Regions from separate parts of the Gordonia pseudamarae genome, predicted to be linked through region 2. Evidence: riboswitches for the same ligand, from Rfam matches in the RefSeq annotation. Region 2 holds a riboswitch; each other region holds the start of a gene.
What was found. A riboswitch is a leader RNA that binds a small molecule or an ion and turns the genes downstream of it on or off. The one in region 2 is predicted to bind cobalamin.
Positions count from the first base shown of each region.

Region 1: another riboswitch for cobalamin. It lies ahead of metE (5-methyltetrahydropteroyltriglutamate--homocysteine S-methyltransferase); the one in region 2 lies ahead of GII31_RS15910 (ABC transporter substrate-binding protein).
Region 3: another riboswitch for cobalamin. It lies ahead of GII31_RS22285 (FecCD family ABC transporter permease); the one in region 2 lies ahead of GII31_RS15910 (ABC transporter substrate-binding protein).

Region 1 is NZ_CP045809.1:1,706,180-1,710,383, forward strand. It holds gene metE (5-methyltetrahydropteroyltriglutamate--homocysteine S-methyltransferase) at 1-2,167, opposite strand, end outside; cobalamin riboswitch at 2,315-2,498, opposite strand; gene GII31_RS07530 (hypothetical protein) at 2,652-3,611, shown strand; gene GII31_RS07535 (hypothetical protein) at 3,702-3,923, shown strand; partial or broken gene GII31_RS22715 (transposase) at 3,996-4,204, opposite strand, start outside.
Region 2 is NZ_CP045809.1:3,577,763-3,581,966, reverse strand. It holds gene GII31_RS15920 (pyridoxal phosphate-dependent aminotransferase) at 1-138, opposite strand, end outside; gene GII31_RS15915 (aminotransferase-like domain-containing protein) at 233-1,738, shown strand; cobalamin riboswitch at 1,897-2,075, shown strand; gene GII31_RS15910 (ABC transporter substrate-binding protein) at 2,216-3,229, shown strand; gene GII31_RS15905 (FecCD family ABC transporter permease) at 3,322-4,204, shown strand, end outside.
Region 3 is NZ_CP045809.1:5,099,541-5,103,744, forward strand. It holds gene GII31_RS22280 (ABC transporter substrate-binding protein) at 1-715, opposite strand, end outside; gene GII31_RS22285 (FecCD family ABC transporter permease) at 799-1,866, opposite strand; cobalamin riboswitch at 1,935-2,123, opposite strand; gene GII31_RS22290 (MSMEG_0572/Sll0783 family nitrogen starvation response protein) at 2,385-2,909, shown strand; gene GII31_RS22295 (carbon-nitrogen hydrolase family protein) at 2,916-3,815, shown strand; gene GII31_RS22300 (MSMEG_0570 family nitrogen starvation response protein) at 3,808-4,128, shown strand; gene GII31_RS22305 (MSMEG_0569 family flavin-dependent oxidoreductase) at 4,143-4,204, shown strand, end outside.

The sequences.
Region 1 (4,204 bases), 1.9 Mb from region 2:
GGCGCGGATCAACGGCCTTCAAAGCGGCGGCGAGTGATTCGGCGATCTCGGCGGTGCCGGGAACACGCGGCGAGTGGATGTCGTAGACACCCGGACCGACGCCGTTGGCGAAGCCGACGGCGTTCAGATCGTCGAGCACCTCCATCTTCGACCGGGCCGCCTCGATCGAGGTGACGTCGGCGTCGAGGGCGGCGATCGCGCCGATGACCTCACCGAACTCGGAGTAGCACAGGTGGGTGTGAATCTGCGTCTGGTCGGCGACACCGGAGGTGGACAGCCGGAACGCTTTGACCGCCCAGGCCAGATAGGCCGGTTTGTCGGCGTCCCGCAGCGGGAGCAACTCACGCAGCGCCGGCTCGTCGACCTGGATGATGCCGACACCGGCCTTCTCCAGGTCGACGGTCTCGTCGCGGATGGCCAGCGCGATCTGGTTGGCCGAATCGGCCAGCGGCTGATCGTTGCGGACGAACGACCACGCCAGGATCGTCACCGGGCCGGTCAGCATGCCCTTGACGGGCTTTCCGGTCAGTGACTGTGCGTAGGTGATCCAGTCGACGGTCATCGCGTTCGGGCGGACGACATCGCCGAACAGGATCGGCGGGCGCACGCAGCGGGTGCCGTAGGACTGCACCCAGCCGTTCGCGGTGGCAAAGAATCCGTCGAGTTGCTCGGCGAAGTACTGCACCATGTCGTTGCGCTCGGGCTCCCCGTGCACCAGTACGTCCAGACCGATCTTCTCCTGCAGCGCAATCACTTCGGCGATCTCGGCGCGCATCTTCTCCACGTACGCCGCGTCGTCGATATCGCCCTTGCGGAGCGCGGCACGGGCCACGCGGATCGCCGAGGTCTGCGGGTAGGAGCCGATCGTGGTGGTCGGCAGTGCCGGCAGCCCCAGCTTCTCCTGCTGGCGGTCCAGGCGTGCGGACGCCTCGCCGCGGGTCACGTCGGCGTCGGTGACGGCTGCCAGCCGCGTCCGTACGGTCTCCACGCGCAGACGTGGATCGGTGGCGCGGGTCGCCAGGGCGGCACTGCTCGCCTCGAACGCCGCAGCCTGCGATTCACGGCCGTCGCGCAGTGCGTGCGACAACGTCGCGACCTCGGTGTACTTCTCGGCGGCGAACGCCAGCCAGCCGCGCAGATTGTCATCGAGTGCGGTCTCCGGCTCCAAGCTGTACGGCACGTGCAGCGTCGAGCAGGATGTGGACACCGCCAGCGAGCCGGTAGACCCGAGCAGGGTGCCCAGGGTGCCCAGTGCCTTGTCGAGATCGGTCCGCCAGATGTTGCGGCCGTCGACCACGCCCGCGACGACCAGCTTGTTCGCCAGCTCGGGCACGGCCGCCACGGCGGCGACGTCGCCCTCGACAAGGTCGACGGCGATGCCCTCGACGTCGGTGCGGGCCAGAGCGCCGAGCGCGGCACCGGGATCACCGAAGTAGGTGGCGACCAGCAGCGCGGGGCGGCGGGTGACCGCGGACAAGCGTCCGTACACGGCCTCGGCCAGCTCGGGCAGGCCGTTGACGGCATCGGTGACCAGCGACGGCTCGTCGAACTGCACCCAGTCCGCACCCGCGTCGACGAGACGGTCGAGCAGTTCGAAGTAGGCGGGCAGCACGTCGTCGATGCGGGTGATCGGTGCGGCCGCACCGTCGACGGCCTTGGCCAGCGTCAGGAAGGTGATGGGACCGACGACGACGGGGCGTGCGGTGATGCCGAGGCCGTGGGCCTGGGCGACCTCGGCGAGGATCTTCTCCGGCTTGAGCGTGAACGTGGTGTCCGGGCCGATCTCGGGAACCAGGTAGTGGTAGTTGGTGTCGAACCACTTGGTCATCTCCAGAGGGGTGACCTCGGCGTTGCCGCGGGCGGCGGCGAAGTAGCGGTCCAGCGGATCGGCGATGCCGGAGACCCTGGCGGGCAGGGCGTCGAGCATGACCGCGGTGTCGAGGACCTGGTCGTAGTACGAGAAGGTGTTGACCGGGATGGAATCGAATCCGGCTGCCGCGAGCTGGGTCCAGGTGTCGCGGCGCAGGCTGGCAGCCGTCTCGGCCAGATCGGCTGCGGACACGCGGCCCGCCCAGTATCCTTCAATGGCACGCTTGAGTTCGCGGTTCGGCCCCACCCGCGGGGTGCCGAGCACTGTGGTGGTAAACGGCCGGTTGTTGATCGACATGAGTAATGTTCTCCTGCAATGCAAGTGGATGACCACCGCCCTTGCGGAGAGAAGTCGCGAGCCCCGTCGGCACGGCCCTGAGAGGGCACGCCGAAACGCCTGTCGACCACTCGCCCGAGTCCACGAGGCGGTGAGTCGCCGGACGCGGCGCGCCCGGCACAACAGGCAGGTCTTCGGACTTACCGGCGTGCGCGCATCGCGCTCCTACTGGCCGTCGCTTCCCGGGCTCACCCAGTGCTCAAGACGGCGGTCGTTCCGGCATACCGCTGCGGGACAGTTCCGGACTCTCACCGGATTCCCTCTTGTCGTCGCCGATCAGAACACAGGGGCTCCATAGTTGCTCCGGTCGGCGAACCAGTTGCGTGATCCACCATAGCGATGTATGCGCTGGTAGCCAACTGTCCGGCTGGACTCACGTAGTCTGCCCGCGAAACGCCCTCGGTGCCTCACATAGGTTTGCCCGCGAAATGATGATCGTCGGTGGATGGAAAGTGAGTTGTCGATGCGGTCGCGCGCTGAGGTGACCAGTAGGTTTGCTCGTGGGTATGTGCAGGCGTCGAAGAAGGAGCGGGGCCAGATCCTCGATCAGGGGATCGAGGTGACCGGTTGGTCGCGTGACAATGCGCGCCGGCGGTTGGTGGCTGCGGCGACGCGGCCGGGTAAGGGCCGTGCGGTTGCGGTGCGCGAGCGCAAGCCGCGGGCGCTGAAGTACTCCTACGATGCGCTCAAGGTGCTGCAGAAGGTGTGGGCGGCTTCGGGTGGCCAGTGTGGCAAGTACCTCGCGGTGTCGATGCCTGTGCAGCTTGCTGCGCTCGAGCGTCACGGTGAACTCGTTGTCGGAGAGGGCCGTTACAGCGAATCGGTGCGTGAGGAGTTGTTGTCGATGTCGGCGGCAACCATCGACCGCTACCTCAAACCAGCGAAAGCCAATGATCAGATCTCTGGTGTGTCTACGACGAAACCGTCTGTGCTGCTCCGTAATTCTATCAAGGTTCGCAAGGCCGGTGATGAGGCCGAAGCCGAACCAGGATTCTTCGAAGGCGACACTGTCGCTCACTGCGGCCCGACACTCAAAGGCGAGTTCGCCCGGACATTGAACCTGACCGATGTGCACACCGGATGGGTGTTCACCCGCAGTATCCGCAACAACGCCCACACCCACATCCTGTCCGGGTTGAAAACCGCGATTACTGAAATATCCTATGCAGTAACCAGTTTGGACTTCGACAACGGATCGGAGTTCCTCAATCAGCCGGTCATCACCTGGGCCGGAAACGAGGCATCTACTTCACCCGACCCCGGCCGTACAAGAAGAACGACCAGGCCACCATCGAATCGAAGAACAACCACCTCGTCCGCAAGTACGCGTTCTACTGGCGCTATGACACCGACACCGAACGGACCGTTCTCAACCGGCTGGGGCGGCTGGTCAACGATCGGATGAACTACCTGACCCCGACCGTCAAGCCCACCGGATTCGCCTCCACAGCGAACGGACGCCGACGCCGGGTCTTACGACGCCCCGGCCACCCCGTTGGACCGGCTCCTGGCCGCTGATGTCCTCTCTGATGCCCAACGCGCCGAGCTGTGCGCCTACCGCGACAGCCTCAACCCCGCACAGATCGGCCGCGACATCGCGTCCCTCCAAGACCAGCTGTTGTTGCTGGCCAAGGACAAAACCGAGCAGCTCTACCTCGCCTCCCTGCCCACCGCACTACCCGACGTCCGCAAAGGCATTCGAATCCCCGCCAGCTGAACCCCGTTTCGCGGGCATTCCTATCTGAGGCATGGACCCGGTTTCGCGGGCAGTTTGACGTGAGGCATTACGGATCGCCTCATACGAGACGGTCCGGCCCTGAGCGCCGGGAGAATGATCCATGACCTCTACCGTGTCCTCGCCGGCTTCCAGCCGCAACCGGCCGGCGATCTGACGCGGGGTACGCGAGGCCTTCAGATCCGCTCGCACCCGCGCCGAGAGCACCTCATCGGCGTCGATCTTGCGGTCCTGCGCCCGGGCTCGTCGAGCGGTGGCGAGCT
Region 2 (4,204 bases):
GAAGGGGCGCATGTTGCCGAGGTTGAGCCGCAGCACGTCATGTCCCTGGCCCTCCAGGCGCATCGCTTCGGTGAGGATCGGGCCGCGGACGTCGTAGCGCACGTTTTTGAGGCGGTGGGATTGCCGGAACTTCGTCATGACGCCATTCCATCGCGTAAGTGGCCGTTGATGAAGGTCCACTTCCGTCAATTCGGCGGGACCACTTTGGCCCGGATCGGCCTACTCTTGTGCCATGGCCCGTACCGCTCGCCCCGGATCCCTGGTTCTCGACGACGTCTCGGGAGCGGCGGATCTGGTGGGTGCGATCGTCGACCGTATCGCCGACGGTGTGCTCGCCGACGGTGACCGGCTGCCGTCCAGCCGTGCACTGGCGGGGCAGACCGGACTGTCCCGGGGCACTGTGGTGCGTGCCTTCGACGAACTGGCGGCCGCGGGATTCATCGTCGCCGAACACGGTTCGGGAACGCGGGTGAGTGCGGGCGTGGTACAGGCGGCGCGGGCCGGGGCGCGCACCCGGGGCCTGCGCGAGGCCGTACCGGAGAGGGCGCTCGCGCCACGACGGGGGCGTTCGGTCCGTGACCTGCGTCCGGGGATTCCCGATGCGGGCCTGGTCGACCGGCGGGCGTGGCGCAGCGCGGTCCGGGCGGCGGCCTCCGACGGCATGGCCGGACTGAACCCGTGGGAGGAGCCGAGTCCGCGACTGCGCGCCGAACTGTCCGGCCACCTGCGCCGGCATCGAGGCATCGCCGACGCCGATCCGTTGCTGTTCGACAGCTCGCGTTCGGCGATCGCCGCGCTGTGTGCGGCGTTCGCCGCCGAACGTAGGGCTTCTTGTGGTCGGGTCCCGGTCGGCCCTCAAGACCGGGCCGGGCCAACCGAACCCTCCGATGCGTGCGGGATTCCGTTCCACATTGAGGACCCCGGCTATCGCGGGGCCCTGCTCATGGCACGTGAGCAGGACCTCGATGTCCGGTTCCACCCCGTGGAAGCCGACGGACTCGACGTCGCCGTCCTCGGCGACGAGCCGGGCATCGTGTTCACCACGCCGGCGCATCAGTATCCGCTCGGTCACCGGATCAGTGTCGACCGTCGGGTTGCCCTCGTCGAATGGGCCAGGCGAACAGGATCTTTGGTGATCGAAGACGACTACGACGGCGAGTTTCGCTACGGCGTCGCCCCGCTGCCCGCGCTGGTCACACTGCCCGGCGCGAGCGGGTGCGTGGCGTATGTGGGCACCTCGTCGAAGTCGGTGTCGCCGGATCTGCGCGTCGCCTGGTGCGTGCCGCCCGCCGCGCTGCGCAGGTCCGTCGAGCGGTGGCTGGCAGTGCATCGCCGAGGGCCGTCGGCGCTGCCCGCCGACGCGCTGGGTGAATTCATCGGCTCGGGCGCGATGGACCGCCACCTGGCCAGGGCCGCCCGCGTGTACAGCGATCGCCGCGCCAGGCTGGTGGCCGCACTGGCCCGCGAATGCCCCCGACTGGCCGTCACCGGGGTCGAGGCCGGTCTGCATCTGTGTGTGCTGCTACCGGGACTCGACGACGAGGCGGTGGTCACCGGACTTGACCAGGCCGGCTGGCGCACAAGGTCATTGAGCAGCCAGTCGGCAACACACGCGGTGTCCGGGCTGGTGCTGTCCTATTCGCGGCTCGGTGGCCGCGGAGCGGGGGAGTTCGCGTCCGCGCTGCGCGTGGTGGTCGGGCGCGTGCGGGGTCAGGAGTTCGGTCCGGCCGGTCCTTGAGCCGGAGGATCGCTTCGTGCAGGTCTCTTTGCAGCAGTTCGGCATTCCAGTGCGGTGTTCCTTCGGAAGGTCACCGGCATTCCTGGCGCTGTGTAGGGCCGACCGTAGCAGCGGCGGCCGGGAGTCGGCGGGCACGATGTCCGAGTTCGGGCGGTCCGTCCTATACTCAGCGGACCAGCATGCCCACATGGGCGGGGAACCCGGTGCAAATCCGGGACTGACGCGCAGCGGTGAGAGGGACGTGCCGGACACGATGCCACTGGTCGAGGAAGACCGGGAAGGCGCCCGGCGGCGGTTGATCTCGAGTCCGAAGACCTGCTGGTATCGTGCGGGCCGCCGCCCGCGCGATCGCAGGACAACGGCCCCGCGAGATGGGCCGCGACCAGAAGGAACCTCGTTATGCGCGCTCGGCGTACCTCCCCGTCCCGACGCTCGACGCTCTCACCGCCGCGGGCTTTCGCGCGCCGACGTCCGTTGATGCTGGGTACCGCGCTGCTCGGCGCGGTCGCGGTGGTGCTCGCCGGATGCTCCGACGTCGACCACGAAGGGGACGACGCGGTGGCCGGTGAAGGCTTCCCGGTGACGGTGGAGAACTGCGGTGAGAAGGTGACGATGAACGCCGCGCCGCAGCGCATCGTGTCGATGAACCAGGGCACCACCGAGGTGCTGCTGTCACTGGGCCTGGCCGATCGGGTGGTGGGCACCGCCACCTGGACCGACCCCATCCTCGATTCGTTGGCCGGGGACAACGAAGGCATCAAGCGCCTGGCCGACAACAAGCCGTCCCTGGAGGCGGTGCTCGCCGAGAACCCCGATTTCGTCACCGCCTCGTTCAGCTCGACACTCGGGGACGGTGGCGTGGCCACCCGCGCCCGGTTCGACGAGCTGAAGGTCCCCAACTATCTGGCGCCGTCGGACTGCGAGGGCAAGGTCGCCGACGGGGGTGACGGTACGCGGGAGAGCCCGGCGAGCCTCGACCAGGTGTACAAGGAGATCACTCAGCTCGGTGAGCTCACCGGTACCTCGGACAAGGCGACGTCGGTGATCGACGACCTCAAGGGACGGGTCACCGCTGCCCAGAAGTCGGTGAACGCCCAGGGCGTCAGCGTCCTGTACTGGTTCGCCAACGCCGAACAGCCGTATATCGCCGGCTGCTGCGGGGCGCCCGGCATCATCACCAACACGCTCGGCCTCAAGAACGTCTTCGATGACACGAAAGCCGAATGGCCGCAGGTGAGTTGGGAAGCGGTCGCCAGTCGTAACCCGCAGGTACTGGTGCTCGGCGACCTGACCCGCAAGAGCCAGACCGCCGAAACCGGCGAGGCCAAGATCCGGTTCCTGGAAACTAATCCGGTGACCAGGGAGATGGACGCGGTCAAGAACAAGCGGTACATCCTGGTGACCGGTGCGGAGATGAATCCGTCGCTGCGCACCGTGTACGGCATTCAGAACGTCGCCGACGGGTTGGTCGAACTCGGCTTGAGCAAGTGACCGCGACCGCCACGGTCCGCGATGGCGGACGGCGGTACGGCCGTGTCGGCGGGATCGCGGTGCTGTGGGTGGGTGGACTGATCGCGCTGGTCATGTCCATCGCGTTCGCCATCACGATCGGACCCGCCGGGCTGGGGATCGGCGATGTGCTGCGATCGGCACGCGCCCACGTCGTCGGCGGCAGCACCGGGCTCACCGCGCTCGAGGATGCGATCATCTGGGACTCGCGGCTGCCGCAGTCGTTGCTCGCGGCCACGTGCGGCGCCGGTCTGGCGGTGTGCGGTGCGGTGCTGCAGGCGCTGCTGCGCAACCCGCTCGCCGACCCGTTCGTGCTCGGTATCTCCTCGGGTGCGTCGGTGGGTGCGGTGGCGGTGGTGCTGCTGGGCGTGGGATCGGGAGTCGTCGGCATGGCCGGCGGCGCGTTCGTCGGTGCCGGACTGGCCTTCTCGCTGGTGCTGCTGCTGTCGTGGCTGGCCGGCGGCACCACCGATCGGGTGCTTCTCGCCGGTATCGCGGTGACGCAGCTGTTCTCGGCACTCACCTCGTTCATCGTCTACACCGCCGCCGACGCGGAGCAGACCCGGGGGGTGCTGTTCTGGCTGCTCGGTTCGCTGTCGGCGCCCACCTGGTCGCAGGTGCAGATCTGCGCGGCGGTGGCGTTGATGGGTGTGCTGGTGTGCTTGTTCTCATCGGGTTCGCTGGATGCGTTCACTTTCGGCAACGACACCGCGCTCTCGCTCGGTGTCAATGTCGCCCGCGCCCGGATAATCCTGCTGACGGTGACCGCGCTGCTGACCGCGGTGATCGTCAGTGTTGCCGGTGCCATCGGTTTCGTCGGCCTGGTCCTGCCGCACGCGGCGCGTGCACTGGTGGGGGTGCGCCACCGCATCATGCTGCCCACGGTGGTGATTCTGGGTGCGCTGTTCCTGGTGTGGGCCGATATCGCGGGCCGGGTGCTGGTCTCGCCGCAGGAGC
Region 3 (4,204 bases), 1.5 Mb from region 2:
TCGCCTGCGGCCCACCGTACGATCCGCTCGTGTAGATCTCGTTGGTACCGCTGTCGAACAGAAACACCGTCGGCACCTTGTCACCCTTGGGGGCCTGTGCCAGGGCGGCCAGCCGGGTGTCGATGTCGGCCATGGTCTCCTTCGCCGTGACCTCCTCACCGGTGAGCACACCGAGGTTGGTGAGGTCGGTGTCAAGGGCCTCCCAGGCGGGCACGATACCGCGGGCGCCGTCGTCGCGACGGCAGCTCTCGGTGAGGATGTAGGGAGCTATTCCCTTGCTCCGCAAGATGTCCGGCGTGACACCCTTCTCCTGCTTGTAGCCGTAGTTCCACCCGGCCACCATGACATCGGGTGTGCGCGCGATGATGTTCTCCAGCGTCGGATACGACTCGGCCGCCACCGGCAGCGCGTCGACCACATCCTTGCCGTACACCTGCGACAGCACGTCCCGATGCCGTTCGAGATCGGACACCCCGGCGATCCGGTCCTGCGCACCGAGTTGCAGCAGCATCGAGGTCATGTTTCCGTCGTTGACGAAGATCCGTTCGGCCGGAACGGGGAATTGTTCTTGGCCGCCGCAGTTTTCGATGGCCGTCGTCGACCTGGCGTTGTCACCGCCGGAATCGTCGCCGCAGCCGGAGAGAATGACGCCCAGCGCCAGCGCTCCGGCCATCGCCACACCGGTCCTCTTGTACCGCACCGTTCTCACGGTCATATCGGCTCCTTTCGATAGGGGTTTTCCGGGGAATCGAACGGGGCTCCCAGCCCCCGATCACCAAACCATCAGGCGCCAAACCATCAGGCACCACCCGCGTAGCGGTACTGTCTACGGCCGAGCAGGATGAGGAAGATCGGGGCTCCGATCAGGCCGGTGACCACCGACAGCGGGATCTCCTGAGGGCTGACGACGGTGCGGGCGAGCGTGTCCACCCACACCAGGAACAGCGCGCCGCCGGCCCCCGCCACCGGCAGCACCGCGTAGTGCCGTGACCCGACGAGGATACGCGCCAGATGGGGCACCACGAGCCCGACGAATCCGATGCCGCCGGACACTGCGACCAGCACTCCCACCAGCACCGACGAGAGAACGAACAGCGCGATCCGCAGCTGTTTGACCGGCACCCCGAGCCCGGCGGCGGCGTCGCCGCCGATGGCCAGGGCGTCGAGCCAACGGTGCAGGCCCAGCAATGCCGTCACACCGAGCACGACGGTGATCGAGGCCGGAAGCACATGCGCCCAGGTGGTGCCCGACAAGCTGCCCAGCAGCCAGTACAGCACCGACTGGGTGGCCTCGGGATCGTCGCTCGCGAACACCAGGAAGCTGGACACCGACGAGAACGCCGAGGACAACACCACACCGGTCAGCACCAGCCGCAACGGGTCGATCCCGCCCTGCGCGATCGACACCCCGAACACCAGCGCGGTGGCCACGAGCGCGCCCACCAGCGCACCCGCCGACAACGCCCACACACCGAAGGCGCCGAACAGGCCCAGCACGATCACCGACGTCGCCCCCACCCCGGCGCCCGAGGAGATACCGAGCAGAAACGGGTCGGCGAGCGGGTTGCGCACCAGCGTCTGGATACACGTACCGGCCACCGCCAGACCTGCGCCGACGATCAGCGCCAACAGGACGCGGGGGGCACGCAGATCCCACACGATGGTGTCGTACACCTGATCCGGCTCGGCGGATCCGCCGAGCCGCGCGATCACCACATCGACGACGCCGCCCAGCTCGAGCGGTTCGGAACCGAACGCCAGGGAGACGACAGCACTGGCGAGCGCCGCCACCACCAGGACCACGACCAGCGGAAGAACCGGTACCCGGCGTGCGTCGCCGCGCCGCCCGCGTCGAACGCCGCTCACGGTGGCACCATCAGGCGCTGGCGTCATGCCTGCCCTCACGTGTCGGGGCTCAATTCGCGAAGCCCGGCCAACAATCCACAGAGTCGGCCGGTCTTCGGACTCGGGGTCACCTCGGCCGGGGCCCCTTCCCGGACATCCCTGCCCAGTGGGTACTCGCCCCGGTCAATCACCCTTACCGCTGCGCGACAGTTCCAGATTCTCACCGGATTCCCGGCACATCCGCGGATGTGCGTGGCACCGACTCTGCGCTGGACAGTATCATCCGCCGCGCGGGTTCAACCACCTCGGACACGACACCACCGCCGAACCCCGGTGGACCGGCGTGTTAACGCGATTGGTTCGGCAATTCTTCCATCGGTAACCACACGGAATCATTCGAGGCGTGAACTGATAGCCGTAGCCGAACGGAATACGCCGTCAACGCGGACGACGAGCGACCACCGGCCACATCCGACCGGGCGACCTCGCCCGCCCCCACCCCCCTCATCTGTTTGCCATCCCCTATCTCAGGAGTCATCGTGCCTTCTTTCGATCCCGCCATCGCCGACAACATCGCCACCTCCCTCGCCGAGATCCCCCATCCGTCACTTCCCAAGGGCTCCAACATCTATGGCGGCACCAAGATCTTCCCGGACTATCAGGCCCACGAGGGCGAATCGTACTTCACCCTCGTACACGGAATCGCCCACGAATCGTCGGTGTCCTTCGTCGCCGTCCTGCAGGCCACCCGCGCGCTGCGCAAGGGATTTGACTCGACGATGTACTTCTACGGTCCCGGAGCCATCAATTGCCTTGCCACGCGCGGATTTCCGACAACCGGAGATTCCGGATTCCCGGGTGAGCAGAACATCAACAACTCCCTCGAGACGTTCATCGCCGAGGGCGGCGCCGTGTTCTGCTGCAGGTTCGGTCTCGCGCTGCACGGCGGCCGCGAGGAGGATCTGATCGACGGCGTCATCCCAGCGCATCCCCTGGACGTCCAGGATGCCCTCATCCACTTCGCCCGCAAGGGCGCCATCATCAACTCGACCTACATGGTGTAGCCAGATATGGTTGTCATCGGCTCCGTCGCAGCCAATTTCACCCGCGACCTCGAACAGAACTACCGCGTCATCGCCGAGTTCACGACCCGCGCCCGAGAACAGAATGTCGACCTCGTGGTTTTCCCGGAAGCAGCGATCGGCGGATACCTCTCGTCGCTGGGCAACCACGGCGACACCGTGAAGAACACGGGCCGTTCGCTCCCGCCGGCCATCCGTCTCGACGGACCCGAGATCGCGCGCGTGCAGTCGATCATCGGCGATCTGGTGATCGCGATCGGCTTCTGCGAACTCGCCGACGACGGCCGGACCCGCTACAACGCCGCCGCCATCCTCGACGGCGATCGCGTCTACGGAACCTACCGCAAGGTCCATCAGCCGCTCGGCGAGAACATGTCGTACTCCCCCGGCGGCGACTACGGCGTCTTCGACACTCCTGTGGGCCGAGTCGGACTCCAGATCTGTTACGACAAGGCATTTCCCGAGGCGGCCCGGGTTATGGCGCTCGACGGCGCCGAGATCATCGCCAGCCTGTCGGCCTGGCCGGCGGCCCGCACCGCGACCGCCGAGAACCTGCAGGACGATCGCTGGACATACCGGTTCAACCTGTTCGACGCAGCCCGCGCGCTGGACAATCAGGTGTTCTGGGTGGCCTCCAACCAGTCCGGCACATTCGGCTCCCTCCGCTACGTCGGCAATGCGAAAATCGTTGATCCGGGCGGCAATACCTTGGCCACCACCCTCCTGGACAGCGGTATGGCGGTGGCCAAGGTCGACATCGCCGAAACATTCGCGACGATGCGCGCCGGGATGTTCCACCTCCGCGATCGGCGGCCCGATGTGTACACACCGCTGATCGACCTCGACCCGACCGGGGCGGCCGGATGGCGGAGGTCGGCCCATGCCTGAGATGCTGTTCTCCGTGCGATGGCCCGACGGCCGACGACGGGAGTACTACTCCCCCAGCCTCGTCATGCACGATCATCTCGACGTCGGCGGCACCTACACCGTCACCGACTTCCGCGCCCGCAGCACCACGGCACTGTCCGAGGCCTCCGAGCGAGTTCGCGCCAAGTTCGGCTTCGCATGCACCTCCGCGGCGATGACCACCGAGCAGATCCACACCGATGCAGCCGCTTTCGAGGACGGAGCGACCGTACAGATCGTCGCGATGCGGCCACCCCTGCCCACCGCGGCCACCGTCGGGGAGGTGAACCCGTGAACGCCCCCGACTATATGCCCCCAGAACGAATTCCGGTTGTGGTGATCGGCGGCGGCCAGGCCGGGCTCTCGGTGAG